4 regions of the Rummeliibacillus sp. JY-2-4R genome follow, and region 4 is predicted to be linked to each of the others. Evidence: riboswitches for the same ligand, from Rfam matches in the RefSeq annotation. Region 4 holds a riboswitch; each other region holds the start of a gene.

Region 1 (7,317 bases), 1.3 Mb from region 4:
CAGGTGGGCTATATTAAGGCAAGGGTTAATCCGGATAAGTTTGCGAATGACAAATTGAGTTTTGGGGAGAAATATCCCTATTGGCTAGAATTATGGACAAATTATACTGATCCCTATACGGAAGTTCAAATACAAAATTGGAAAGAAGAAAACCAAGCAATAAAAGAGCTAGAACAAATCAGCTGTGTATCACGGGATGAAGGTCTTGTTAAGACACAAATCGTTATGCTAAATGATAAAACACGAGAATACTTTAAAAACGAGCCACAAATTGATGGAAAACTCAAATGGTTTTCCATCCTTTTTCATGATGAAGAAATGAGAGAAGGAATTGAAATTCGAAATTATGGCGAAGAAATATTCTTTAACCAAGTAACGACCGAGGAAGCAGAGCCGATTGTAGCGATGTTTGAGAAACTCCAATTGATTTCTGAATTTGTACCAGATGATACTGATTAGAAGTAAAGAGTGCAGTAACAAAAAACCCCTAGTAGTGTAGACTACTAGGGGTTTTTAACGATTTATGGATTACTTATAGGTTTTAACGCTAGGTTGTAAGCGAAGCGATTTAGTATTATTATCCCGCATTAACGGGCAGTAGGATACCACTTCAAGGCAGAAGCATTGGTGGTAGATAACTGCCCGTAAAAGCCAGATTGGTTCAACTAACAATCAGTTGGGGATGGAAGAACCACAACTGATTAAAGTTTCACTTTAAACGATTGGTGCACCTTTTTTAGCGATATCTTCAGCAACTGCACCGAATTTTTTAAAGTTTTCATGGAACATACCAGCTAATTCAGTTGCTTTTTTATCATAAGCTTCTTTATCAGCCCATACGTCACGTGGATTTAAAAGGTCTGTTGGAACTCCTTCAATTTCAGTTGGCAATGCAAGACCAAAGAATGGATCTTGATTAGTAAATACATCATTCAATTTGCCATCGATTGCTGCACGTACCATTGTACGAGTGTAAGAAAGTTTCATACGGCTACCTTCACCGTAGCTACCACCAGACCAACCAGTGTTAACTAAGAAAACATTAACTTCATGTTCGTCAATTTTCTTACCCAACAATTCTGCATAAACAGTTGCATGTAATGGGAAGAATGGAGCACCGAAGCAAGTAGAAAATACTGGTTCTGGTTCAACAACGCCGCGTTCTGTACCAGGAGTTTTTGAAGTAAAGCCTGATAGGAAGTGATACATTGCTTGCTCTTTTGTTAGTTTACTGATTGGAGGTAGCACACCAAAAGCATCAGCTGTTAAGAAGATAACAGTTTTTGGGTGACCTGCAACAGATGGTTCTGCAATATTATCAATATTTTGAATTGGATATGCTGCACGAGTATTTTGTGTTAGTGATACATCGTCATAATCAGGCATACGAGTTTCAGGATCAACTATTACATTTTCTAAAACTGTACCAAATTTAATAGCGTTATAAATTTCTGGTTCTTTCTCTGGAGAAAGGTTGATTGTTTTTGCGTAGCAACCACCTTCAATATTGAATACAACAGTATCAGACCAACCGTGTTCATCGTCTCCGATTAGTTTACGATTTCCATCAGCAGACAATGTTGTTTTACCTGTTCCAGATAAACCGAAGAATAGGGCAACATCGCCATTTTCTCCGACGTTTGCAGAACAATGCATTGGAAGAATGCCTTGTTGTGGTAATAGGTAATTCATAATACCGAAGATTGATTTTTTCATTTCTCCAGCATATTCTGTACCACCAATTAAAATGATACGTTTTTCAAGTGAAACGATGATGAAAGTTTCTGATTTTGTACCATCAACTTCAGGATCTGCTTTAAATGTTGGAGCAGACACAATTGTAAAATCAGCATCGTGCGTAGTAAGTTCATCTTCAGTTGGTCGAATGAATAATTGGTGAGCAAATAAATTATGCCAAGCGTATTCATTTACAACTTGGATTGCTAAGCGAGATTTTGGATCAGCACCTGCAAAGCCTTTAAAAACAAAAATTTCTTCTTTTTGTTTTAAATAATTGATTACTTTGTTATATAATGAATCGAATACCTCTGAAGAAATAGGTTGGTTAATTTTACCCCAATGAATTTGATCTTTAGATGATTCTTCTTCAACGAAATATTTGTCTTTAGGAGAACGTCCTGTATATTTACCAGTCACTGCACGAACAGCACCTTCAGCTGTTAAAATTGCTTCTCCACGTGAAGTCGCTTTTTCTACTAGTTGTGGGACTGAAAGTTGCTTTTGAATGTTTTGACCTTGTAATAAATCCTTCAGTTCATTCGCAATTTCTACTGAATTCATCTTTATAAGTACCATCCTTTTTATAGTTTTCCCCTACAAAAGGGTTTAGTTATCGGTTTCTGGAAATAGTATAACACATTTATATATATAATCTATACTAATTATGAATTATTTTTTAGATTTTGTATTTTTTTTAATTGAATATAAAATAGTTTGACTTTCAAATAAATATCACTTACTATATGCAATAGAACGGATACTCTTATCCCGAGCTGGTGGAGGGTCAGGCCCTATGAAACCCGGCAACCTGCATTATCTTTCACGTAATGCGCTGGTGCTAATCTGGATGCAAGGATGATTCCTTGAACGATAAGAGTGAAAGGTGCTAACGAAACATATCCTTTCCTCATTGGACTACGATGAGCGAAAGGTTTTTTTTTTCAAAAATAACATAGAAGCAAATTTGATTTGCTTCATTATTATATGTGATTTGTTGAATACTATTTATATTATGTACTGGCACTTTCTATATCCTCGTGTTAAAAAGCAGCAATAAATGCTGGCTTGGCGTTTAGCATAACAGTTTAAACGGACATGGGTAATGAGTACCGTATCTTTTCTAGGATCTCGTTATAATAGGAGGAAACCAAATGTCAAACAGAAGATTATTTACTTCAGAAAGCGTAACAGAAGGTCATCCGGATAAAATCTGCGATCAAATTTCAGATGCCATCTTAGATGCCATTATTGCAAAAGACCCAAATGCACGTGTAGCATGTGAAACAACTGTTACTACAGGTTTAGTACTAGTAGCAGGTGAAATCACAACATCTACTTATGTGGATATTAAAGGAATCGTACGTGATACAGTTTCAGAAATCGGCTATACTCGCGGTAAATATGGCTTCGATGCTGAAAACTTAGCAGTACTTGTTGCAATTGGTGAACAATCACCTGATATTGCACAAGGCGTTGACCAAGCATTAGAAGCTCGTGAAGGTTCAATGACAGATGCAGACATTGAAGCAATTGGTGCAGGGGACCAAGGTTTAATGTTCGGCTATGCTTGTAACGAAACACCAGAGTTAATGCCACTTCCAATTAGCCTTGCTCACAAACTAGCAAGACGCTTAACAGAAGTACGAAAATCAGGTCAATTAGATTATTTACGTCCTGATGGCAAAACGCAAGTAACTATTGAGTATGATGAAAACAACCAACCAGTACGAGTAGATACAATTGTTATCTCAACTCAACATGATGAAGAAGTAACATTAGAGCAAATTCAAAAAGACTTAAAAGAAATAGTAATTGCTGAAGTAGTACCAGCTGAATTACTAGATGAAACAACGAAATACTTTATCAATCCAACTGGCCGCTTTGTAATCGGTGGACCTAAAGGAGATGCAGGTTTAACAGGCCGTAAAATCATTGTAGATACTTACGGTGGTTATGCTCGCCATGGTGGTGGTGCTTTCTCTGGTAAAGATGCTACAAAAGTTGACCGTTCTGGTGCTTATGCAGCTCGTTATGTTGCTAAAAACATTGTTGCAGCAGGTTTAGCTGACCGTGCAGAAGTCCAACTTGCATACGCAATCGGCGTAGCACAACCGGTTTCTATTTCAATCGATACATTCGGTACAGGCAAAGTTAAAGAAAGTGATTTAGTAGAAGCAGTGCGTGAATTCTTCGATTTACGTCCAGCAGGAATCATTAAAATGCTTGACCTACGCCGTCCAATCTATAAACAAACAGCAGCTTATGGACATTTTGGTCGTACAGATCTAAACGTACCTTGGGAAAACACAGACAAAGTAGAAGTCTTAAAAGCAAGATTCTCTTAATCTGAAATGAAATAATCTATAGAATTATCTAAAATGTACCCTATAAAGTAGACATACATAATATGTCTACCTTATAGGGTCTTTTCTTGTTTGGAAGGCATTTTTAGATTTCAACAACAAAAGGATGTGTCATTACCTTAAATATAATTAAAAAACATATTTATGCTCATTATTTGAAAAAGGTTATACTATTTTAACTCTTAAAGAAAATAAGTGAATGACTTCTTTCGATTCAGCCAATCATATTCGATCAAAAGCACGAATAAGGTAATAGTGAGAAGACATGACAGGAGAGATTCGGAAGATGAGGTCAAATGAATTCTTCTTTTTAACATGGGCAGCATTTTTAATTGGCTTTGCATTTGTTCTAATTGCCATTTGGAATACAGATTGGATGCTAGTTGAGCAAGGGTTTTACACCATTATATTGGGATGGATTACGTTCTCTTCTTTTTCCCTTGTTAAAACAATACGAGATAAAAGAGAGAATATTAAAGTTTCGAAAGAATATTTGGCGTTATGTTGGCTATCAGTGGTTGCATCGTTTGGTATTGGGATGATTAGTGTTTGGAATACAGATTGGGAATTAGTTGAGAAAGGGTACTATTGGTTAGGAATCATTTTTGTCATGTATACGTCTTTTGCACTGTCAAAAGAAATTCGAGATCGTCAAGACTTTGCTAATAGACAGAAGGATAAAGAAGCAATTCAATTTTATAATGATATGAATGAAGATGAGGAAGAGTAATTAAATCTATACAAAAGAGCTTTGAAGGATGACTCCAACAAAGCTCTTTTTTTATATATTAAGGTAAAATGACTTCTTCCTTTGGATTATGTTTTTTTAATAATATGACGAATAAGCTACCTAATGCACAAAATGCTCCAGAAAGCATGAATGCCCAAGTATAAGAATCGAAAATGTTGTAAATAAGACCACCACCAAAAGCTGCTACTGCTGCACCTACTTGATGAAATGCAACCATCCAGCCGTACATCATGGCACTTTTCTTATTACCAAATTCCCGTCTTGCAAGACCAATAGTAGGAGGGACGGTCGCAATCCAATCGAGTCCATAAAAAACGGAGAAGATAATGAGTAACGTAACCGAACCGTTGTTTAGAGCAATTGGTAAGAAAAGTAATGATAGTCCACGAAGGCCATAATAGTAAAATAGCAGCCAGCGATTATCAACTTTGTCACTAAGCCAACCAGATAAAGTGGTGCCGACTAAATCGAAAATCCCCATAAAGCTGAGCATGGATGCAGCAAGTACCATTGGAATGCCAAAACTCATGCAATATCCTACAAAGTGTGTACCGATTAATCCTGTTGTAGATAGTCCACAGATGAAGAAACTGCCAGCTAAGAGCCAAAAAGCCTTACTTTTACTCCCATCCATTAATGAGTCCCAAACAATTTTGAATGGATTCTCTTTAGAAACATTGTCGGATGTAACATTTTCTTGCTTTATTTGACCAAGTGGTGTTGTTCCGACTTGTTCTGGCCAATCCTTCATAAAAATTAATATAAAAATAAGCATTATGATACTTAAACCAAAGATCAAGCCAATTGCATGATGCCAACTATACTTTTCTATTAATGTAGCAAGTACCGGCAATAGTACCAGCTGTCCAGTTGCTGTAGCTGCGGTTAAAATACCAACTGCTAGTCCGCGATGTTTCACAAACCATCGATTTCCTATTTGTGTGCTAAGAACAGTCAAAAACAGGCCGGAACCAATTCCAATCATTACACCCCAAATAAGAATTAGCTGCCATTCCTGTTTCATCATTAGTGTTAATCCTAATCCTAAAGTTAATAATGCCATAGAGGCCATCATTACATTCTTTAATCCGAATCTTTCGACAAATGCAGCCATAAAAGGTCCAGAAAAACCGTATAAGAACAACCCTACCGCAAAGGCAAATGATATAGCAGGCCTGCTCCAACCAAACTCTGTCTCAAATGGCTCGATAAAAACTCCGGAAGAGGAACGAATGATTCCTGCAACAATGATAGAAAAGAACGTGATTACTAAAATAATCCAACTATAATGAAACTTTTTCATATACGCATCTCCAGATTATAAGAAGTTAGTATGTATTAGCTTTTTTAACTCGGTATCTTTTTAAAAAGGCCCGGAATATTAGACCGAGCCCAAAGCTTTGTACTTATATAACCAAACCACTGTCAATCAATCAATTGAGTTATCTAGACAATGGGCTATTCTGTACTGATTTATAATATTGGCCTTTTTCATAGTATTCGTTAAGAATACGATCCATGTCTTTTTTATCTTCTTCTGTTAATTCACGAATTACTTTTGCAGGACGGCCAAATGCAAGTGTGTTTGGTGGGATTTTCTTTCCTTGTGTGACAAGGCTACCGGCACCGATAAATGCACCTTCTCCAATTTCAGCACCATCTAATACAATTGAGGCCATTCCAATCAGTGCACCTTTTTTGATATGGCAACTATGTAATGTTACTTGGTGACCAATTGTAACTTCATCCTCAAGGATAAGAGGATAGGCTGGGCTTTGGTGCAAACAACATAAGTCTTGAATATTCACTTTTTGACCGATAATTGTTGGGGATACATCTCCTCGAATAACGGTATTATAAAAAACGGACGAATCTGCACCAATAGTCACATCACCAGTAATAACAACATTGTCACCGATGAATACAGATGGGTCAATGGATGGTTTTTTATCTTTAAATGGATAAATCATCGAAATACGCCTCATTTCAAGCTAAGATTATACTATTATCGTAACAAACTCATGTATTAATTGGAACAGAAATTCGTACATTACGTTAAAATAGAGGAATCATACACATGAGGAGAGAAGTAAGTTATGTGGAAATGGGAAGCAGAAGGTCAAGCCAAAGCGGTCGTAGTATTTATACATAGTGCATATGAGCATCATCGTCGGTATGCTTGGCTAATCGAAAAACTAAGGGTGTCGGGGATGAATGTCATTACAGGTGATCTCCCTGGACATGGAGAAGAGAGTAGACGCAAAAAAGCGCATGATGAGGATTTTAGAGAATACAGAAAATTTATCCGGCAAATGATGCAAGTGGCATTTGACTATAATTTACCCATCTTCATCATTGGACATGGCCTAGGCGCATCACTCGCTATTCAAATTGAACACAAATATAAATACGAATGTGCAGGTTTAATCCTAACATCTCCTTGGATGCATTTAATTCACCAAC
Region 2 (7,317 bases), 1.0 Mb from region 4:
ACAAACCACATAAACGCTTATTTTATATTGATTTCTTCAGCGCCATTGTCGTAGCGATTTTAGAACTTGCATTCCCAGTAGCAGTGCAATGGTTCATCGATACGCTATTACCGACAGGTGAATGGGGAGAAATAACAAAAATCAGTATTCTGTTATTTCTCGTTTACTTACTGAGTACCGTATTAAATTATATCGTGAATTATTTAGGTCATAAGCTGGGAATCTATATCGAAACAGATATGCGGCAGGAGCTATTTAATCATATGCAGAAACAATCGTTTCGTTTCTTTGATAATACGAAGACAGGGAATATTATGAGCCGTATTACGAATGATTTATTTGACATTGGGGAATTTGCTCATCATGGTCCAGAGGATTTCTTTATTGCCATAATGACGTTTATAGGCGCTTTTCTGCTAATGTTTAATATTAATAGTCAGCTGGCCCTTGTCGTATTGATCATGGTGCCAATTCTCATTGTCGTTATTTCGTTAAGCAATATCTATATGGAAAAAGGCTGGGCCACTATGTATGGTAAAATCGCCGATGTCAATGGTCGTGTAGAGGATAGCATCTCAGGGATTCGGGTTGTTAAATCCTTTACAAATGAAGCGCATGAAATGGAACGCTTTGAAAAGCAAAACAGTATTTTCAAAGATGCAAAGCTTTATGCTTATCGCGTTATGGCTTCTACACACTCTAGCATTTATTTTTTAACGCGCCTGCTAACGCTGATTGTTTTAATTGTTGGAGCATGGTTTAGCATTAAAGGAACATTATCCTATGGTCAACTCGTGAGTTTCGTGCTGTTTACAAACGTGTTGATCAAACCAATTGATAAAATTAGTGCTCTCTTAGAAATGTATCCAAAGGGTATGGCAGGTTTTAAAAGATTTCAAGATATGCTGCATGAAGAACCGGATGTAGCAGATCGACCGGACGCTGTTTCTATTAAGCAATTAAAAGGAAATATCGAATTCCATGAAGTCGACTTCAGCTATGATGGCAAACATCCTATTTTACAAAATATCGATTTATCGATTGAAGCAGGGGAAACAGTTGCACTAGTTGGGCCCTCAGGAGCGGGAAAAACATCGCTTACCTCACTTATTCCGCGCTTCTATGATGTGACAGGTGGAGGTATTACCATTGATGGTCTCGATATCCGTAAAATGACGCAGCGTTCACTGCGGGAAAATATTGGCATTGTGCAACAAGATGTTTTCTTATTTACAGGGACGGTTCGGGAAAATATTGCGTATGGCAAATTGGATGCCACAATGGAAGAAATCGTGGAAGCCGCACGAAAAGCACATTTACTCGATTTAATAGAAGGCTTACCACAAGGTTTTGAAACGGAAATCGGGGAGAGGGGTGTTAAATTATCTGGTGGACAAAAACAACGCTTGGCGATTGCAAGGATGTTCCTTAAAAACCCGCCAATCCTCATCCTAGATGAAGCCACATCTGCACTGGATACCGAAACAGAGAAAATTATTCAACAATCACTGGAGGAACTTTCTGAAAACCGCACAACCATTGTCATCGCCCATCGTCTAGCAACCATTCGAAATGCGGACCAAGTATATGTGGTAACGAAAAACGGCATAGAAGAAAGCGGTAAGTATGATTGGTTGGTTGAAAAGGGCGGAATACTAGCAAACTTACATCAAAATCAAATGATTTAATTGATAAATTGTTACTTATTAAATTGCGCTTAATAGTTGTAAAGTCATCTCAATAGAGCCTAAAGCATGAGTCCAGTATTGTACTGAACTCATGCTTTTTAATTTTTAGGTAAAACAAAATATGTTCTAAGGGTACCTAATGGCCTCCACCTGTAGTGGAATTCGAGGGTCTAATTCTTTCCAATCTAAAGAAAACAGGACAAAACAAATCCCAACAAATCCCGTTGATATTTTAGAGAGTGTTAATCAAAATAAAAAGTAACACAAACTTATCATAGGTTTGTGTTACTAAGGCTTACTATTTATTTATTTATTTATGAACTGAAGTCAAAGCTTTAGCTGTTTCAAATGCTTGTTCAAAGTCAGCAATCAAATCATCCACATTTTCTAATCCCACTGAGAAACGTAAAAGTCCTTCTGTAATACCTCGTTTATCACGTTCTTCTTTTGGAATTGCCGCATGGCTCATCGTAACAGGATATGAAAGAATCGACTCAACTCCACCAAGACTTACAGCGAAAATTGGAATCTGTACATGTTCTACAAAGGCTTTTGTCAATTCACGAGTTGGTAATGTAAAGGATAACACAGCCCCTGCACTTGATGATTGGCTTGCGTGGATTTCATAGCCTGGGTGATCTATTAAACCAGGATAATAAACGTGTTCTACAAGCTCATGCTCATCCAAATATGAGGCGATTTTCAATGCAGATTGTGAAGATTGTGCTAAGCGTGCGTTTAATGTTTTGATTCCTTGGATTAATGAGAAGGAATCGTGTGCACCTAGAATAGCACCCATTGAATTTTGCATAAAGTAGATTTGTTTTCCTAACTCTTCGTCTTTTGTCACCGCAAGTCCAGCGATAATATCACTATGGCCACCTAAAAATTTAGTTGCACTATGAAGTACTACATCTACTCCTAAATCTAATGGGCGTTGATAAAGTGGTGTCATGAAAGTATTATCAACAAATGTAAGTAATTCATGTTTTTTAGCGATAGAAACAATTCCACGAATATTAGTTATGCCAAGCAATGGATTTGCAGGTGTTTCTGCATATAACACTTTCGTATTTGGTTGAATTGCTTCTTCCACTTCTTGTAAATTCGTAAAATCAGCAAATGTATGCGTGATGCCATACTTTGTTAATACTTGTGTAACAAAACGGTACGTTCCACCGTATACTTCATTTGTCACAACGATATGATCACCTGTATTTAAAGTTAATAGGGCTGAGGCAATGGCTGCAATCCCAGATGAAAAGGCAAATCCTCTTGTCCCACCTTCAAGCTCTGCAATTGTTTTTTCCAACGCATCACGAGTAGGGTTACCAGAACGACTGTAGTCATACGGACCAAAAGAGTCAAAATGCTCTTGGTCAAAGGTAGAAGAAAGATAGATTGGCACATTTACTGCGCCAGTTTTTTGTTCATAATCGCCTCTTGTTGAAGCAGTAATTAAGCTAGTTTCGATAGATTGTTTAGTTTGCGTCATGTATTGTCACCTCATCATTAATTGTTGTAAAAACACGTTGCAAGTCTGCGATAATGTCTTCTGCTTCTTCAATACCAACGGAAAACCGTAATAATGTATTATCTACACCACGTGCAATTCGTTCTTCTTCAGGAATATCTGCATGTGTTTGAGTAGCAGGGTATGTGATAAAGCTTTCCACACCGCCTAAACTTTCAGCATATGCGATTAATTGTAAATTTTGAAGGAAAGGTGCAACCCATTCTTCTTTTTGTAAGCGGAAGGAAACCATACCACCAAGTCCTGCATACAATACATCTTTCACAAGTGATTCTTGTTCTAGAAACTCAACAATTTTCTTGGCGTTTTCTGTATGTTGTTTCATACGAAGATGTAAAGTTTTAAGACCACGTAGCAGTAACCAGCAATCAATTGGTCCAAGAGTTGCCCCTGCTGCATTGTGATTATAAAGAAGCTTCTCAGATAGTTCTTCACCTTTGGAAACGACGAGCCCTGCTAGAACATCATTATGACCACCAATATACTTAGTCGCACTATGAAGGACGATATCAGCGCCAAGCTCTATTGGGTGTTGATAATATGGAGTAAGGAATGTGTTATCAACTATAAATAGTAGGTTATGCTTTTTAGCAAGCTCAGCAAATGGAGCAAGATTTATTGTTAGCATTAAGGGATTGGTAGGAGATTCGATAAATAATGCCTTCGTATTTTCGTTAATGATTGCCTCTACTTCTTCAACAGATTGGAATGGTGTGAAGTGAGCTTTAATACCATATTGTTCTTGATATTGATTTGCAAGACGATATGTACCACCATAAATATCATCCGTATAGATAATTTCATCACCCGTTTTGAATAGGGAAAGCACCAATTGGATTGCTGCCATCCCGCTACTACAGGCAAAACCAGCATCTCCACCTTCTAAATCGGCAATTCCACTTTCTAATATCGATCGAGTTGGATTTTTTGAACGAGTATAATCATATCCCGTTGATTGTCCAAGACCTGCATGGCGATATGCTGTTGATAAATAAATCGGTGTATTAATAGAACCTGTTTTTGGATCTGTATGTGTGCCAATTTGTGCTAATCGAGTTGAAATATGCTGTTCTGTCATCTTCATCATCCTTTTTACTTAAAAATAAAAGGCCCTCTGAAGAAGAGGACCTTGAAAAACGAAAGTCGTTCTTCTTATCTGTTAGACTTACATCTACGTGGAATTAGCACCTTACCAATAATGGTGGTTGCTGAGATTTCACAGGGCCAAGTCCCTCCATCTCTCTGGATAAGAATATAAATTCAATTGTATGAAAACTTCCAATTAATGAAATATTAACACTTTACTCAAAGCTATGCAATAGGATTATGAAATATACTAAAAAATCTTAAGACAAATAGTATAAGTGAAGATTGATAATATCTAACGTGCTATAATCATATAAATTGAAAATTAACAGCGATTTTTAAAATTTTTATTTAAAATGTTTTATATTAAGAAAATTGGATATGAATAATAAATGTAGACAAAAGGTAGGAAAACGATATGAAACAATCATTTTATCAATTTGTATTAACTTATAGAGGTGGAAAAAATGATGCAAAGGCTGATTTTGCAGAAGCAGCCTTCAATGATCATGGATTTCCAAAACAAGAAGAGGATTTTCATACACTTTCTCGATATATCGAAGAAAAGGCGGATCATGATATGAGTGCAGTAGTATTTGATGAACTTTGGCAATTATATGAAGAAAAATATGCAGAGTAATATTTGTCAGAGGTCAGACTTTATTGATACAATAGTTGAAGCATTATATTGATAATGACTAAATTAAATAACGAATTGATTTGAAAAGGAGACAAAGTATGAGCATTCATATTAACGCAAAACAAGGCGATATTGCTGAAATCGTATTATTACCAGGAGATCCATTACGTGCAAAATATATTGCTGAAACATTTCTTGAAGATGTAACTCAATATAATGAAGTTCGTAATATGTTCGGATACACAGGTACATATAAAGGAAAACGTATCTCTGTACAAGGTACGGGTATGGGTGTACCATCAATTGCCATCTATACAACAGAACTTATGCAAGAATACGGTTGCCAAAAACTAATTCGTGTAGGCACTTGCGGTGCATTAAAACGTGATGTAAAAGTACGCGATGTCATTTTAGCTCAATCTGCTACAACTGACTCTAAAATGAACGAAATTATCTTCAAAGGAATCGACTATGCACCAACAGCTGACTTCGATTTATTACGTAAAGCGTATAAAGCAGGGGAAGCAGCAGGACTAAACCTTCGTGTAGGTAATATCTACACAGCAGACTTATTCTACGGTGAAGACAACCAAAACGAAAAATTAGCAGACTACGGTGTACTTGCAGTTGAAATGGAATCAGCAGCACTTTACACATTGGCAGCTAAATTCAACCGCCAAGCACTATCTGTATTAACAGTAAGTGACCACCTAATTACAGGTGAAGCAACAACTTCAGAAGAACGCCAAACTACATTCAATGACATGATTGTTGTGGCACTTGAAGCGGCTATTCAAGACTAGGCGTATCAAGGGTTTGTTAGTTTACAATATTTAACAAGTGACCAAAAGTGACCATTTTCAAAAAAGTGGTTATTATTGGTCGCTTTTTTATTGGTTTAATTCATTAAATAATTGCGTTGCTTGTTCTTTTTGACGTATATCAATATGAGAATAAGTATCTAGCGTTTTGCGTATATTTTTTTGTCCTAACTGTTCTTAGATAACTTTGATATTTACATTGTTTGAATATTATTCAACCTATTCATATCCAATATTTATAGTATTCTATGGGCTGTTTAGGGCTTTTCAAAAGAAACCAAATTTATTTTTACGAGGGTCAGTACCTTGTTCATCAGGATTTGGAATCACTCTCCAGGTCACATCCAACTCGCTTGAGATTGTCGGAACAACTGTTTTCGAATTCCAACTCCCAGTCCCGTCTTTTTACTCCCAATTTGTTACGTATTCACTATTGCGTGGTAAGATAGTTCAAACAATTTGTTAAACAAAAAAGGACAGTTACGAAAACAATCAGTAACTGTCCTATTCCCTAATTTAATTATACCATTATTAACCCACCATTTTTAGTCTGTTTTTTATTTATGGAACTGCTAGTATTAATCAAGTGAAGTTGCTTCGGCGATACATTTAAGTGTAATTAGATTAATTAGAAGAGTAATTTTTGTTATATGCCTTGATCGATAAATAGGAGGGGTAAAATGAATCCATATGTACTAGAGTTTCAAGAAATCGATAATACACAACTTTTGTCTGTCGGAGGAAAAGGGTTGAGATTAGGAGAACTATCTAAGATTCATGGTATACATGTACCAGAAGGATTTTGTGTTACAACAGAAGCTTATCAAAGAGCCCTCGAACAAAATGAGGCATATCTCGCATTGTTGAACCAACTAACACTACTAAAATTAGAAGATCAAAGCCAAATTGCTGAAATTAGCAGGGAAATTCGAACAGTCATTATGGAAGTAGAAATCCCTTCCGATGTTGTTGAAGCAGTTACTCATCATATCTCCCAGTTTGGAGAGAAACATGCTTATGCTGTGCGTTCTAGTGCAACTGCTGAAGATTTACCGTATGCCTCTTTTGCTGGTCAACAAGACACCTATTTAAATATTATTGGCAAAAAAGCAATCTTGCACCATATCAGCAAATGTTGGGCTTCCCTATTTACGAATCGCGCTGTAATTTACCGTATGCAAAACGGATTTGACCACAGTCAAGTTTATTTATCTGTTATCGTTCAAAGGATGGTTTTCTCACAGGCTGCAGGGGTTTTATTTACTGCTGATCCGATTACCTCCAACCGAAAATTACTATCTATCGATGCCAGTTTTGGGCTTGGAGAGGCATTGGTCTCTGGCTTGGTATCAGCCGATTGTTATAAAGTGATGGAAGATGAAATCGTCGATAAGATGATAGCAACTAAAAAATTAGCTATATATGGACGAAAAGAAGGCGGAACAGAGTCAAAGCAGATTGATCCTAATCAGCAAAAGACTCAAACCCTTACTGAAAAGCATATTTCACAACTAGCACTCATTGGAAGACAGATTGAAGCTTATTTTG
Region 3 (7,317 bases), 1.2 Mb from region 4:
ACAATCGGGCTTTATAAGTGAACATGATTTATATATTGCCAAGAAATTGGCTTATGTCATTGCAGGAGGTAAGGTTCCATACGGTACTTTGGTAGATGAACAATACCTATTAAATCTTGAAAGAGAAGCATTTATTAGTCTGGTTAGTCATCCAAAGTCTCAAGCAAGAATGCAACACATGCTTATGAAGGGAAAACCATTACGTAACTAATTGTTATGTAATGTCAAAGGGGGAAATCATATGCGTGAAGCCGTAATTGTAGCAGGTGCACGAACACCAATAGGAAAAGCAAAAAAAGGGTCATTAGCAACAGTAAGACCAGATGATTTGGGTGCATTAGTCGTAAAAGAAACGTTAATGAGATCCGGATATACTGGTCCGATAGATGATTTAATAATAGGTTGTGCTATTCCAGAAGCAGAGCAGGGTATGAATGTTGCACGGAATATTGGTGCATTGGCTGGTTTACCAGATACGACACCAGCTAATACCATTAATCGATTTTGTTCATCAGGTTTGCAATCGATTGCTTATGCTGCAGAACGAATAATGCTAGGCCACTCTACAGCAATCATTGCAGGCGGTATCGAATCTATGAGTTTGGTGCCGATGGTGGGAAATGTGCTTCGTCCAAATACTAAACTTGCAGAAGAAGCACCTCAGTACTATATGAGCATGGGCCATACAGCTGAAGAGGTTGCCAAAAAATATGAAGTAAGTCGGGAAGAACAAGATGCCTTTGCTGTGAGATCACATGAACGTGCCGCAAAGGCCATTGCAGAAGGTAAATTTGTTGATGAAATCGTTCCGGTTGAAGTTGAAAAACATTATGTAGATGATAACAACAAACCACAAGTAAAGAAATTTACCTTTGCAGTAGACGAAGGGGTTCGAATTGGTACATCTATGGACACACTTGCAAAATTGCGTCCAGCATTTTCAGTCACTGGTAGTGTAACAGCCGGAAACTCATCACAAACCTCAGATGGTGCAGGTGCTGTATTAGTAATGGATCGTGAGGAAGCTGAAAAACAAGGTTTAAAGCCAATGGCAAAATTTCTTGGCTTTGCAGTAGGGGGAGTACCACCAGAAATTATGGGGATTGGACCAATTGTAGCCGTACCGAAAGCATTAAAGATTGCTGGATTATCAATTGAAGACATTGATTTATGGGAGATCAATGAAGCTTTTGCATCCCAATCCATTCAAGTTGTTCGCGAATTAGGTATCGACATAGAGAAAGTCAATGTTAATGGTGGTGCGATTGCTTTGGGGCATCCACTTGGAGCTACAGGAACAATCTTAACATTAAAGCTTATTCATGAATTAAAACGTCAAGGTAAAAAGTATGGGGTTGTCACGATGTGTATTGGTGGCGGAATGGGAGCAGCCGGCGTATTTGAATTACTTTAATTCCAATAAATTATTCACACAAAGGGGAGAATGAATATGGCAGAAAATACATTGAATCTTATTAAGGGTGGTAGCTTTTTAACGGAGGATATTCAAGCGCAACGCGTGTTCACACCAGAGGATTTCACAGATGAACAAAAAATGATTGCCAAAACAACGGAAGAGTATGTAGAAAACGAAGTATTACCAGTAGTTGATAAATTAGAAAACCATGAATTTGAACACTCTGTACGATTATTGAAAAAAGCAGGCGAACTAGGTTTGTTAGCAGCGGATGTCCCAGAAGAATATGAAGGACTAGGTTTAGATAAAATTTCTTCAGCATTAATTGCTGAAAGAATGTCTGTAGCAGGTGGCTTCTCGATTACGCATGGCGCACACGTAGGAATTGGCTCGCTGCCAATCGTACTATTCGGCAATGAAGATCAAAAGAAAAAATATCTACCAAAATTAGCTTCCGGTGAACTAATTGCGGCATATGCGTTAACAGAACCAGGTTCAGGCTCTGATGCTTTAGGTGCAAAAACACATGCAAAACTAAATGCTGAAGGTACCCACTATATTCTAAATGGTGAAAAACAATGGATTACCAACTCAGGTTTTGCAGATGTGTTTGTTGTTTATGCCAAAATTGATGGCGATAAGTTTTCAGCATTTATCGTTGAACGTGCCTTTCCAGGTGTATCAACGGGTGCTGAAGAAAAGAAAATGGGGATTAAATCATCTTCAACACGCACATTGATTTTAGAAGATGTTGCAGTACCTGTTGAAAACTTACTAGGTGAAGTGGGACGCGGGCATGTCATCGCCTTCAATATATTGAATATTGGTCGCTATAAATTAGGCGTTGGCACACTTGGTGCTTCAAAACGCGCACTTGAATTAGCGATTTCGTACACAAATGGTCGCCAACAATTTGGCACACCAATTTCATCTTTCAATCTGACAAAAGAAAAACTAGCAACGATGGCTTCAAAACTTTACGCATCAGAGTCATTAATCTATCGTACTGTTGGTTACTTTGAAGATCGTATGAGTAATCTTCGCGATGAAGAAAAAAATGACGGTAAAGCAATCGCAGCATCTATTGCAGAATATGCAATCGAATGTTCTATTAATAAAGTATTTGGTTCAGAAACATTAGATTATATTGCAGATGAAGCCGTACAATTACATGGCGGATATGGCTTTATGCAAGAATACGAAGTGGAACGAATCTATCGCGATTCTCGTATAAATCGAATTTTTGAAGGAACAAACGAAATCAATCGTTTAATTGTCCCAGGTACTTTTGTGAAAAAAGCAATGAAAGGCGAATTGCCGCTCCTTGCACAAGCACAAAGCCTTCAAGCTGAATTACTTTCCATGATCCCAGAGGAAATTGGCAATGAAGCACTTGCACAAGAAAAATATTTAGTCAAAATGGCAAAGAAAATCGCATTACTAGCAGCGGGTACAGCTGTACAACGCTTTGGACCAAAATTAGAAGTAGAACAAGAAATCCTAGTAAACATTGCGAATATCGCAAACCAACTATTCGCAATGGAATCAGCTGTCTTGCGTTCGGAAAAAGCAATTGACCGTGATGGAGAAGAAAAAGCAGCACAAAAAATTCTTTACACAGAAATCTTCACCCAAGAAGCATTTGAAGAAATTGAAAAAGAAGCAAAAGAAACAATCATCGCTTCAGCAGATGGTGACGAAGCACGCATGCTACTATCAGCATTGCGCAAACTAACACGCTACACACCAAACAATCTCATCACCAAAAAACGCCAAGCATCAGTAAAACTAATCGCTGCTGAAAAATATACAGTATAAACTAAAAGTGAGCCCCGGAAGTAAGATGGGGGCTCACCTTTTTGCTGCATTTGAAGAAATGTAAAAATATTGTTGCTATATGGAAAGTTCTTATCATTGTATATGTTGATTGCAAAGAAGTTGAACTTCAGTATTTAGGTGATTATTTGTGGAAATTGAGATTAGCACGCTAATTGAAGTCACATAAAATGTATTAAAGATATTTATAGATTTCTAGATTTTTTTTAGAAATTATGTTGGAGATTAGTACTCCAAAAATAGTTGTAGTGTAGTCAGCGAAGACTCCTAGCTAGGAAAAGCGAGACAGGTGAGGCCCCGCACGAAGGAGGAGACTCACCGCTCGCCCGCAGGAAAGCGTAGCTGACTACACTACAAACCTAAATATAATTAGTAATAAAATAGATTTTCAGTGTACAAAGCAAAGCGTAGGAAGAAGATTAATTTCTAATCATTTAACAAAAATATAACTCTAAAACCATGTATATAAACCAACAAAACCGGCCATTATATCTCTGGGTCGGTTTTCTTGCGTCAAAATGAGAGTCACAATACAATTAAAATGATACCAAAATTCGTTTTAAAAGGAGTATTTACATGACGATCAAAATGATTCAATATCCAAAATGTACAACTTGTAAAAAAGCACAAGCCTGGCTAAAAGAAAATAACATCGAATTTTCCGCTCACAACATAGTTGAAGAAACACCCACACAAGATGAATTAAGAAAATACTGGGAACTAAGCGGACTACCACTAAAAAAATTCTTTAACACATCAGGGATGAAATATCGTGAACTTCAACTAAAAGATCGTCTTAAAGAAATGTCCGAAGATGAACAAATTGCTTTACTCGCTTCAGACGGCATGCTAATCAAAAGACCAATTGTCACAGACAACCAAAAAATAACAATTGGCTTTAATGAAAAAGAGTTTGAAAATACATGGAAATAATTTTAGAATTGCTTGTTTTTGAATAAGGAATATGTCAAAATTATGGTGTATAAAAATACATACTTGGAGGGTTAATAATGAGCGTACCAGCAGAATTACGTTATACAGAAGAACATGAATGGGTAAAAACTGAAGATGGTAAAGTACGTATTGGTATTACAGAATTTGCACAATCAGAACTAGGTGATATCGTATTCGTTGAACTTCCACAAGTTGGCGACGAAATCAAAGCTGATGAACCATTCGGTAGTGTTGAATCTGTAAAAACAGTATCTGAATTATATGCACCAATTTCAGGTAAAGTTGTTGAAATCAACGAAGACTTAGAAGATAGCCCAGAATTCGTTAACGAATCTCCATACGAAAAAGCATGGATGGTTGTTGTAGAACCAACTGATTCTACACAATTTGAAGGCTTACTTACAGCTGAACAATACACAAAACTAATCGAAGAATAATTATACTACTTAAAGCGCCACACTTTTGTGCTGGCGTTTTTATGTATATTCAGGCATTTGCTTTCAGAATCATTGCCTATGCTTCATTTTTCCCTTAAGTAGGATTCTTACTGTCCGCTAAGCGCGGAATCAAACTGTAAGGAGGAATTAGCATGTCGGATAAAGTGCTTATTGTTGAAGGTAGACAAGATAAATTGCAAATTCAACCTCTACTAGCAGAGGATGTTCCAATTCTTTGCACGAATGGTACCATTAGTCCAAGTAAACTAGAAGAGCTCATACACCCTTATGAAGAGTATGATTTATATACGTTTTTCGATGAAGATTATTCAGGGGATTGCTTACGATCCTTGATGAAAAAAGAATATCCAGAGGCGTACCATTTACGTACGCTTTCTTTATATAAGCAAGTAGAGGCGACACCAAGAAAATTTTTGGCTAGAATATTATTAGCTGCAGATTTTAAAATACATGCAAGTTTTCTTTTAGAATAGGAATGACGGACAATGCAAGAATGGACAATAGAACAATGGGAGCATATGAAGGAAAGCGAGTCATTATGTGCATTTTATTTATATACTCCTATGTGCGGTACATGTATGGTCGCTTCTAAAATGATGGAGGTAATCGATCAAACATTTCCAGACATCAAAATAGGTAAAGCAAATTTAAATTTTGTCGAACAAATCGCATATGATTATCAGGTGGAAAGCGTCCCATGCTTACTGATTGCCGAGAATGGTAAGGTTCGCGATAAAATCTATGCTTTTCAATCCGTGTCGTATTTATATGAAAAATTTCATAAAAAGGATTGACGATATAATCATATAGTGGTAAAGTATCAAACATAATTAAATAAATATTTACGTAACTCTTATTCAGAGAGGTGGAGGGAAGTGCCCTATGAAGCCCGGCAACCGTCACAATGTGACACGGTGCCAATTCACGCAAAGTCAAATGCTTTGGAAGATGAGAGAACGGTTATCGTATAAAACGTACGTTAGACCTTTCTGTTAATCTTGCAGAAAGGTCTTATTTATTTTTAGCTTTATTTTACAAAAGGTGGTTTTGAATATTATGATTCAACTTAAAAATGTAGTAAAAAAATACAAAACCGCTAATGGATCTCTAACTGCAGTTAATGATGTTAATTTATCAATAAATGATGGTGAGATTTTTGGCATTATCGGTTATAGTGGTGCTGGTAAAAGTACAATGATTCGTTTACTTAACGGTTTAGAAAAGCCTACTTCAGGTACCGTTACCGTAAATGGGCAGAACATTTCAGCAATTAAAGGAAAAGAATTACGAAATGCTCGCCATAAAATCAGTATGATTTTCCAACATTTCAACTTACTTTGGTCAAGAACAGTGGAAGAAAATATTGCTTTCCCATTAGAGATTGCGGGCATTAGTAAAGCGGAACGTGAAAAGAAAGTGCTTGAACTAGTAGAGTTGGTTGGATTAAAAGGAAGAGAAAAAGCCTATCCTTCCCAATTATCAGGGGGACAAAAGCAACGCGTAGGGATTGCTCGTGCGCTAGCTAATAACCCAGAAGTTCTACTATGTGATGAAGCAACTTCAGCACTAGACCCGGAAACAACGGATGCAATATTAGATTTACTTGTGAGTATTAATGAAAAACTGGGACTAACCATTGTGTTAATCACTCATGAAATGCATGTTATTCGCAAAATTTGTCATCGTGTGGCAGTAATGGAATCGGGAAAAGTAGTAGAACAAGGAAACGTTCTTGAAGTTTTCCAATCTCCGCAAGCAGACGTGACGAAGAAATTCGTATCTCAAGTGACAGAAACAGCAGGTCACAAAGAATCTATTTCTCAAATGCTTGAAAATTATCCGAACGATCAATTGATCAAATTATTTTTTGTTGGAGCAAAGACAGAACAACCTGTGATTTCACATTTGATTCGTGAATTTAATGTTGATGTTAACATTGTACACGGTAATATTTCTCCTACGAAGAGTGGACCATATGGAACATTAATTGTGCGCATCATCGGGAGCAACGAGAATACAACAAAAGCAATTCATTACTTAGATGAACTAGGAATTAAAACGGAGGTGATCAGTCATGCTTAACGATCTCTTTCCGAATGTCGATTGGGAACTTATGTGGGAAGCCACAAGAGAAACTTTATATATGACAGCTGTTTCAACAATTCTAACTTTTATTATTGGAATCGTCTTAGGGATTATATTATTCCTTACAAGTCCTACACAACTTTGGGCGAACAAGCTAGCTAACTTATTAACTGGTTCAGTTGTGAATATATTCAGATCCATTCCATTTATCATTTTAGTTATTCTGTTAATTCCATTTACTAAATTCTTATTAGGTACAATTCGTGGAGCAAATGCAGCTATGCCTGCATTAATCATTGGTGCTGCACCATTCTATGCACGAATGGTTCTTATTGCTTTACGTGAAATCGATAAAGGTGTCATTGAAGCAGCACGCTCTATGGGTGCAAAAACTTGGACAATCATTTGGAAGGTTTTAATACCAGAATCCCTTCCAGCACTTATTTCTGGAATTACCGTAACAGCTGTAGCATTAGTCGGTTATACAGCGATGGCAGGTGTCATCGGTGCAGGTGGCTTAGGGAACTTAGCGTTTATGGATGGTTTCCAACGTAGTCGTAATGATGT
Region 4 (7,317 bases):
TAGGTGACTACCGTACCGGTTCGATTCCGGTCCTCGGCACCATTTTTATTTAACATATGTACAATGACTATTGTATAATATGCGCCCATAGCTCAACTGGATAGAGCGTCTGACTACGGATCAGAAGGTTGTGGATTCGACTTCTGCTGGGCGCACCATATCCGGGAAGTAGCTCAGCTTGGTAGAGCACTTGGTTTGGGACCAAGGGGTCGCAGGTTCGAATCCTGTCTTCCCGATTATTTCATAATATTTAAGATCTTTGGGGCCTTAGCTCAGCTGGGAGAGCGCCTGCCTTGCACGCAGGAGGTCAGCGGTTCGATCCCGCTAGGCTCCACCAATTTTATATTTAAATTATATTATGGCGGCCTAGCTCAGCTGGCTAGAGCGTACGGTTCATACCCGTAAGGTCGGGGGTTCGATCCCCTCGGCCGCCATAAACTCTGGAGGAATACCCAAGTCTGGCTGAAGGGATCGGTCTTGAAAACCGACAGGCGGGTCAAACCGCGCGGGGGTTCGAATCCCTCTTCCTCCTCCATTTAAACTTTATAATATTATCGCGGGGTGGAGCAGTTCGGTAGCTCGTCGGGCTCATAACCCGAAGGTCACAGGTTCAAATCCTGTCCCCGCAACCAAATGGTCCGGTAGTTCAGCTGGTTAGAATGCCTGCCTGTCACGCAGGAGGTCGCGGGTTCGAGTCCCGTCCGGACCGCCATTCTATAAATGATTTAATATATTATTGTGGGTCGGTAGCTCAGTTGGTAGAGCATTAGATTGAAGCTCTAAGTGTCGGCAGTTCGATTCTGTCCCGACCCACCATAATGCGGGTGTAGTTTAGTGGTAAAACCACAGCCTTCCAAGCTGTTGTCGGGAGTTCGATTCTCCTCACCCGCTCCATTTATGGGCCTATAGCTCAGCTGGTTAGAGCGCACGCCTGATAAGCGTGAGGTCGATGGTTCGAGTCCATTTAGGCCCACCATTTAATTATTCCGAAGTAGCTCAGTTGGTAGCAGCATCTGACTGTTAATCAGAGGGTCGCAGGTTCGAGTCCTGCCTTCGGAGCCATATTGGCCCCTTGGTCAAGCGGTTAAGACACCGCCCTTTCACGGCGGTAACACGAGTTCGAATCTCGTAGGGGTCATACTTAAAAATCCTTTAGAATCATTTTGATTCTAAAGGATTTTTTTATTTTTAATGTATGTATGTAAATTCGATTATAACTTCTCTGATTGTATAATCTCCTGTTATCGCCAATTGTTGGAAAAACACTACTTCCCACTTGTCATCTCATGTATCTCATTTTAAAATAAGAACAAATGTTCTTTTTGGAGGTGCTATAGATGTATGAGAATATGCCGAGAAGGTCGATTATGTGTGTAGATATGAAATGCTTTTATGCTAGTTGTATGGCATCTTGGGCTCATTTGGATGTACTAAAAGAGGCCATCGCTGTTGTAGGGAATTTTCAGCAAAAAGGTAGTATTGTTCTTGCTGCTTCTCCGCTTATGAAAAAACGATTTCAAGTGAAGACAGGAACAAGGGTTTATGAAATACCGAAGCATCCAGATATTCATTTGTTTGAACCAAAGATGGAATACTTTGTCCGCATGTCCGTCGAAATTACAAAGCTACTTCATAGCTATGTACCAAAGGAAGCAATTCATGTATATAGCATTGATGAAAGTTTTGTTGATCTCACAGGGACAGAGAAACTGTGGGGAGATCCGGTTGAAACAGCACACAAAATCCAAGAAGAACTTTATCGGCAATTTGAAATACCAAGCACTGTAGGAATGGGACCGAATATGCTTTTGGCAAAGCTTGCTCTTGATTTAGATGCAAAAAAAACGGGTTTCGCTAAATGGGACTTTGAAGATGTGGAAAGAAAGCTATGGCCTGTTACACCTTTGTCGAAGATGTGGGGGATCGGACATCGAACAGAACGTACGCTGAACAATATGGGGATTTTCTCTGTTGGAGATTTGGCTCACGCTGATTTAGCGACATTAGAAAAGAGATTCGGCATTATGGGCAATCAACTTTATCATCATGCATGGGGAATTGATTTGTCAAAGGTAGGCGAAGCACCACTTGTAGAAGGGCAAATTAGTTATGGTAAGAGCCAAATATTAATGCGCGATTATAACACTAAAAAGGAAGTGCTCGCAGTGCTCCTGGAAATGTGTGAAGATGTGGCGAGAAGAGCACGAGAAGCCTATAAAGTAGGGCGTACAATCACATTAGGTATTGCTTATAGTAAAAATGCCTTTGGAGGAGGTTTTCAGCGTTCACATACAATTGATGAAGCCACCAATGATACGATGGCTATTTATCACGTTTGTCAGCAAATATTAAGCGAACAGTACAATGAACGCCCAGTGCGCCAAATAAGTGTTAGTATAACAAAATTAGAATCAGAACATTCTATGCAGCTCAGCTTTTTTGATACATCCCGCTGGAAGCGCCGTAAGCTTGGTGCTGCAATGGATCACCTCCGAACACATTATGGCTCAACAGCGGTGTTGCGAGCAGTATCGTATACAAATGCAGGAACAGCAGTGAAGCGCTCCCAATTGCTCGGAGGTCATAAGAAGTAATTGGAACTTACAAAAGGAGGTATCCTATATGTTAAGAGATCGTGGGAATATTAAGTGGACGGCTATGATGTTACCAGAACATGTACAAAGACTGCGAAACTGGCAACAGGAGACAAAGCAAATTGCGAAGCCGATATATGACGAATGGACATTGCAAGCATTAGGAGAAGAACTCATGCAAGCATATTGTGGTCAGAAAGAAGTACTACTAGAAGTTTGGCATCAGCAGGCAAGTACTGAGTACAGAGGAATCATCACAGCGCTCAACAACGAAGATAAAAAACTATGTCTGTATAATATAATAAAAAGCCAAACGAGCTGGATTGAAGCAGAATTAATCCTTCATGTTCGAATATTTGATTAGAAGACACAATTCAATATTCAATAGTAGTAAGGCTAGTCATGGAAAAGTTGAAGTAATAGTTAATGATATTTTTAATTTAATTTCAATTAGCAATTTTTAGTGTACTAAATACCTATCCAAGGATTAAGGACACCGAGATATCGTGCCGCTAGAAAAAGTTAGCAAAGGGATGCAGACACAAAAGAAGTGACTCGGTTTCCTAAACGAAGCATGCAATCTCATTTCAAACAATACTTGTAATGTATAAATTAGTGGGAATATATTTTTTATATAGAAGAGAAAAATATTTTAAAATAGTTTACTTTTTCTAAAAATTCATTGACAAATGACGTAAAAGTAAATAATATAAATATCATAAACTTACAACTTAACAAATGGAATTTATCAAGAGTGACTGAGGGATAGGCCCGATGAAGTCCAGCAACCCCCACTAGGGAAGGTGCTAATTCCTACAGAATTTATTTCTGAAAGATAAATGAACGTCGATCATAAAGATACATCTTTCAGTTGAGAGATGTATCTTTTTTAGTAAAAATAGATAGTTTTCCGATAGAATAAGAGGATTTTAAAAAGCAATTTAACAAAGATTAGAGGGATGTATATGCTGGAAATACAAGAGGTATCAAAGGTTTACAAAACAAGAAAGAAAATAGTAACTGGTGTAGATCATGTCTCTTTAACTATTGGAGATGGAGAAATATTCGGAATAGTAGGTTATTCTGGAGCGGGTAAAAGTTCACTACTACGCTGTATTAACCTACTAGAACAACCAACAGATGGGCGAATATTAATCAATGGACAAGATTTAACAAAGTTAAAAGGAGAAAAGCTTCGTCAAGCACGTCTGAAAATCGGTATGATTTTTCAACACTTTTACTTAATCAGCCAAAAAACAGTTGGTGAAAATATTGAATTTGCTTTAAAAGCTGCAAAAATACCAAAGGGAGAGCGAGAGAAAAGAGTAAAGGAACTTCTCGAAATGGTTGGCCTAGCGGATAAAAAAGACGTATTTCCAGCACAACTAAGCGGCGGTCAAAAACAACGTGTAGGTATTGCAAGAGCATTAGCAAATAATCCATCTATATTATTATGTGATGAAGCTACATCAGCACTTGATCCGACAACAACCACTTCGATTTTGCGATTACTAAAAAAAATCAATCGTGAACTCGGTATTACGATAATTTTAATCACACACGAAATGGACGTCGTGAAAGAAATTTGCGACAGAATGGCAATTATGCAGGATGGGAAAGTAATAGAAGAAGGTTCTGTTTATGATATTTTCGCTGAGCCTCAAAAGCCATTAACAAAAGAATTCATCAGTAGTGTCGTGTCGTTCGATATTCCACAAGAGATTATGCAAAGTGTCACAGGACAAGTTGTGAAGATTCTATTCAAAGGTAGTGTAGCAGGTGAAGGAGTTATTTCAGATATGCTTCAACAGTTTGAAGTGCAAGGGAATTTCCTTCATGGCACTATTGAATATATTCAAGAAAGACCGCTTGGCATCTTCCTAATGGAGTTAAAGGGCCAAGTAGCAGATATTAATCGCTCGATTACTTATATGGAAAGCCGTGGCGTAACAGTGGAGGTGCTAAACGATGTTATTTGATCCAAGTCATTTTACTGAAATGCTACCAGATATTTGGAAGGCGTTTGGACAAACAATTGAAATGGTGGGCATTGCCTTAGCGATTGCGTTAATCATTGGTTTACCGCTGGGGCTCTTGTTATTCATCACAAGTAAGGGACTATTTTCAACAAGTAGAACAGGATTACTTGGAAATCGTTTCGTTAATGGAGTAGTTGGTTTTATCGTCAATCTTGTTCGTTCAATTCCATATATCATCCTATTAGTAGCACTATTCCCATTCACGAAATGGCTAATAGGCGACACAATCGGACCAATCGCAGCGAGTGTTTCTTTATCCGTTGCATCCATCCCATTCTTCGCGAGACTTGTTGAAACATCTCTACGTGAAATCGATAAAGGGGTGATTGAAGCTTCAATTGCTGCTGGTGCAACTCGTTGGATGATTATTAAAGACGTGCTACTTCCTGAAGCGAAATCAGGCGTTATTCAAGGGATTACAATGACAATTATTAGTTTAGTTGCATACTCAGCGATGGCCGGCATTATTGGCGGTGGTGGTATTGGTGACTTAGCCATCCGCTTCGGTTATTACCGATACGACAACACCATCATGATCGCAACAGTTGTCATCCTAATCATCATCGTCCAAGTAATCCAAATAGCAGGCGATACAATAGCAAAAGCAGTAGATAAAAGATAAAAGCGGAACACGCCCGTAAGGGAAGATAGCCTAAAGGCGCGACGTCGTGTCGCAACGGCTACCGGGTACACATCCTGTGCACCCTCGAGGGGCTGGCGTGTGGAGCTAGATAGAGTTAAAAGCGGAACACGCCCGCAACAGGGAAGATAGATGGAAAATCGCTATTATAGGATTTTTTCTATATAAATTAAAGAACATATAAAATGGGGGTTTTACAATGAAAAAAATTTTACTAACAATTTGTTTGCTAGTAGTAGCAACAGCTCTTGCTGCATGTGGAGGCGGAGATAACGCAAAAAAAGATACAAACAAAGCAACAGAAACAAAAAACATTAAAATCGGTGCAACAGCAGGCCCATACAGTGATATGTTAAAAAAAGCAATCGTTCCTGAACTTGAGAAAAAAGGCTACAAAGTAGATGTAGTAGAATTCAGTGATTATATCCAACCAAACAAAGCATTAGATTCAGGCGATATTGATGCAAACTTATTCCAACACTCAGTGTACTTAGAAAACTTCAATAAAGAAAATGGTACAAAAATTAAAGGCCTAATTATCGTACCAACTGCACCAATGGGTTTCTTCTCTAAAAAATATAAAACAGTTGACGAAATCAAAGCTGGCTCAACAGTAGCAATCGCCAATGACCCATCAAATGCAGCACGTACTTTAAAATCTTTACAAGAACAAGGCTTAATCAAAATTAATGGTAAAATTGATCAATTAAAAGCATCAACTAAAGATATTGAAGAAAATCCAAAAAATCTAAAATTCCAAGAAATCGAAGCAGCAGGTTTACCACGTGCAGTGGAAAGTGCTGACTTAGTAGGTGTACCAGGAAACTTCGCATTAGCAGCAAACATGAAGTTAGAAGATGCTGTATTCCTAGAAAATATGCCTGACCAATTCCGTAACGTTGTAGCAGTTCGTGAAGCAGATGAAAACTCACAACTATCAAAAGATTTAAAAGCAGTAGTAGAATCACCTGAATTCGAAAAAGTAATCGATACAGACTTCAAAGGCTTTGGTAAACCTGAATGGATGACAAAAAAATAAGAGTTAAGTGAGAAAAACACCTTGAACATAGACAATACAAAAGTCTAAGTTCAAGGTGTTTTTATATGCAAAAGTAAACAAAAAGAGAGGAAACAGTCAGGCTAAAGAGGATAGAACTCTCTAAAAAAGATATTCACTTAATCTTTTCTCCCAACTCATGAAAACTATGAGCGAGTAGATACTTTTGAATGCCTCGTGCTTGTTTAATAGCTTCAGATGAATGATGTTTAAAATTTATTTTATCCTGCTTTTTAAAGGAGATTAAACTTTCAATTGAGGACAACATCCATTTCTCCGTTAGGTTTGGCATTAAAGCATGTGCTTGTTCAAAATTTCCGAAGTACGCCTCACTATGGGCAATCATATAACTTTGATAAGGTTCCTTGGCGATTTTCTTTGCTTCGGTTATTGCCTGATCATAATTGTTTTCGAGAATAGCGAGTAATGATGCATAGTTGTGCTGTACATAGGGCTGTTTATATAAAGTGATGATTTTTTGAAGAGCCTCTCTTTGCTCTTCGATTGTTTGATTGGCGATGGCGTAAGGGTAGGCATAAATGGCACGATGTTTATTTGCATTAAGGAATCGATCCACAGTTTTTAAATTATTTGTCCAAAGTAATGCATTGAAATGAGGGTACATAGTAAATGAAGCAATATAAAGGAAAAGAACGATGAATATGAGCCATTTAGGGATCTCCATTAATAATAAAAATGTACAAGCAATAATTGCGATTAAATAAATGAACGTTAATTTCCATAATTGCATGAATTTCACTCCTTTTAAAGACATTATAATCTCAATTTTCTAAAAAGTCTTATTCCACATGTGTACATTGTTAAAAAACAAATATTGTGTTTTTAAAAAATACATCATATAATAACTTTAAAGAAAATGTTGATGTTTATTGTGTTTGTAAAACTACAATTGTGCATCCGAGAAATACAAATGTATTTTAAAACCAAATGTACATTCCTGAAATACAAATGTAGCCGTTAGAAGGA

The links. Region 4 has a riboswitch for S-adenosylmethionine ahead of ACWV26_RS01645 (methionine ABC transporter ATP-binding protein). Riboswitches for the same ligand answer to the same signal wherever they lie in the genome.
Region 1: another riboswitch for S-adenosylmethionine. It lies ahead of metK (methionine adenosyltransferase); the one in region 4 lies ahead of ACWV26_RS01645 (methionine ABC transporter ATP-binding protein).
Region 2: another riboswitch for S-adenosylmethionine. It lies ahead of ACWV26_RS06325 (methionine biosynthesis PLP-dependent protein); the one in region 4 lies ahead of ACWV26_RS01645 (methionine ABC transporter ATP-binding protein).
Region 3: another riboswitch for S-adenosylmethionine. It lies ahead of ACWV26_RS15490 (methionine ABC transporter ATP-binding protein); the one in region 4 lies ahead of ACWV26_RS01645 (methionine ABC transporter ATP-binding protein).

Annotation. Positions count from the first base shown of each region.
Region 1 is NZ_CM132623.1:3,064,126-3,071,442, reverse strand. Features, by position in the region: gene ACWV26_RS14960 (hypothetical protein) at 1-459, shown strand, start outside; gene pckA (phosphoenolpyruvate carboxykinase (ATP)) at 715-2,301, opposite strand; SAM riboswitch class I at 2,501-2,617, shown strand; gene metK (methionine adenosyltransferase) at 2,892-4,085, shown strand; gene ACWV26_RS14945 (YiaA/YiaB family inner membrane protein) at 4,390-4,833, shown strand; gene ACWV26_RS14940 (MFS transporter) at 4,892-6,157, opposite strand; gene ACWV26_RS14935 (gamma carbonic anhydrase) at 6,297-6,824, opposite strand; gene ACWV26_RS14930 (alpha/beta hydrolase) at 6,951-7,317, shown strand, end outside.
Region 2 is NZ_CM132623.1:1,327,689-1,335,005, forward strand. Features, by position in the region: gene ACWV26_RS06315 (ABC transporter ATP-binding protein) at 1-1,688, shown strand, start outside; gene ACWV26_RS06320 (aminotransferase class I/II-fold pyridoxal phosphate-dependent enzyme) at 1,999-3,183, opposite strand; gene ACWV26_RS06325 (methionine biosynthesis PLP-dependent protein) at 3,170-4,300, opposite strand; SAM riboswitch class I at 4,372-4,475, opposite strand; gene ACWV26_RS06330 (YozE family protein) at 4,727-4,948, shown strand; gene deoD (purine-nucleoside phosphorylase) at 5,047-5,751, shown strand; gene ppsA (phosphoenolpyruvate synthase) at 6,450-7,317, shown strand, end outside.
Region 3 is NZ_CM132623.1:3,156,090-3,163,406, reverse strand. Features, by position in the region: gene ACWV26_RS15525 (3-hydroxyacyl-CoA dehydrogenase NAD-binding domain-containing protein) at 1-211, shown strand, start outside; gene ACWV26_RS15520 (acetyl-CoA C-acetyltransferase) at 242-1,414, shown strand; gene ACWV26_RS15515 (acyl-CoA dehydrogenase family protein) at 1,451-3,235, shown strand; gene ACWV26_RS15510 (arsenate reductase family protein) at 3,830-4,186, shown strand; gene gcvH (glycine cleavage system protein GcvH) at 4,264-4,644, shown strand; gene ACWV26_RS15500 (hypothetical protein) at 4,797-5,138, shown strand; gene ACWV26_RS15495 (thioredoxin family protein) at 5,151-5,459, shown strand; SAM riboswitch class I at 5,516-5,620, shown strand; gene ACWV26_RS15490 (methionine ABC transporter ATP-binding protein) at 5,722-6,747, shown strand; gene ACWV26_RS15485 (methionine ABC transporter permease) at 6,740-7,317, shown strand, end outside.
Region 4 is NZ_CM132623.1:326,672-333,988, forward strand. Features, by position in the region: tRNA gene ACWV26_RS01570 (tRNA-Leu) at 1-42, shown strand, start outside; tRNA gene ACWV26_RS01575 (tRNA-Arg) at 82-158, shown strand; tRNA gene ACWV26_RS01580 (tRNA-Pro) at 163-236, shown strand; tRNA gene ACWV26_RS01585 (tRNA-Ala) at 262-337, shown strand; tRNA gene ACWV26_RS01590 (tRNA-Met) at 361-434, shown strand; tRNA gene ACWV26_RS01595 (tRNA-Ser) at 443-535, shown strand; tRNA gene ACWV26_RS01600 (tRNA-Met) at 556-632, shown strand; tRNA gene ACWV26_RS01605 (tRNA-Asp) at 636-712, shown strand; tRNA gene ACWV26_RS01610 (tRNA-Phe) at 741-816, shown strand; tRNA gene ACWV26_RS01615 (tRNA-Gly) at 821-894, shown strand; tRNA gene ACWV26_RS01620 (tRNA-Ile) at 900-976, shown strand; tRNA gene ACWV26_RS01625 (tRNA-Asn) at 986-1,062, shown strand; tRNA gene ACWV26_RS01630 (tRNA-Glu) at 1,067-1,138, shown strand; gene ACWV26_RS01635 (Y-family DNA polymerase) at 1,338-2,594, shown strand; gene ACWV26_RS01640 (YolD-like family protein) at 2,623-2,958, shown strand; SAM riboswitch class I at 3,337-3,436, shown strand; gene ACWV26_RS01645 (methionine ABC transporter ATP-binding protein) at 3,560-4,573, shown strand; gene ACWV26_RS01650 (methionine ABC transporter permease) at 4,563-5,255, shown strand; gene ACWV26_RS01655 (MetQ/NlpA family ABC transporter substrate-binding protein) at 5,473-6,312, shown strand; gene ACWV26_RS01660 (hypothetical protein) at 6,446-7,081, opposite strand.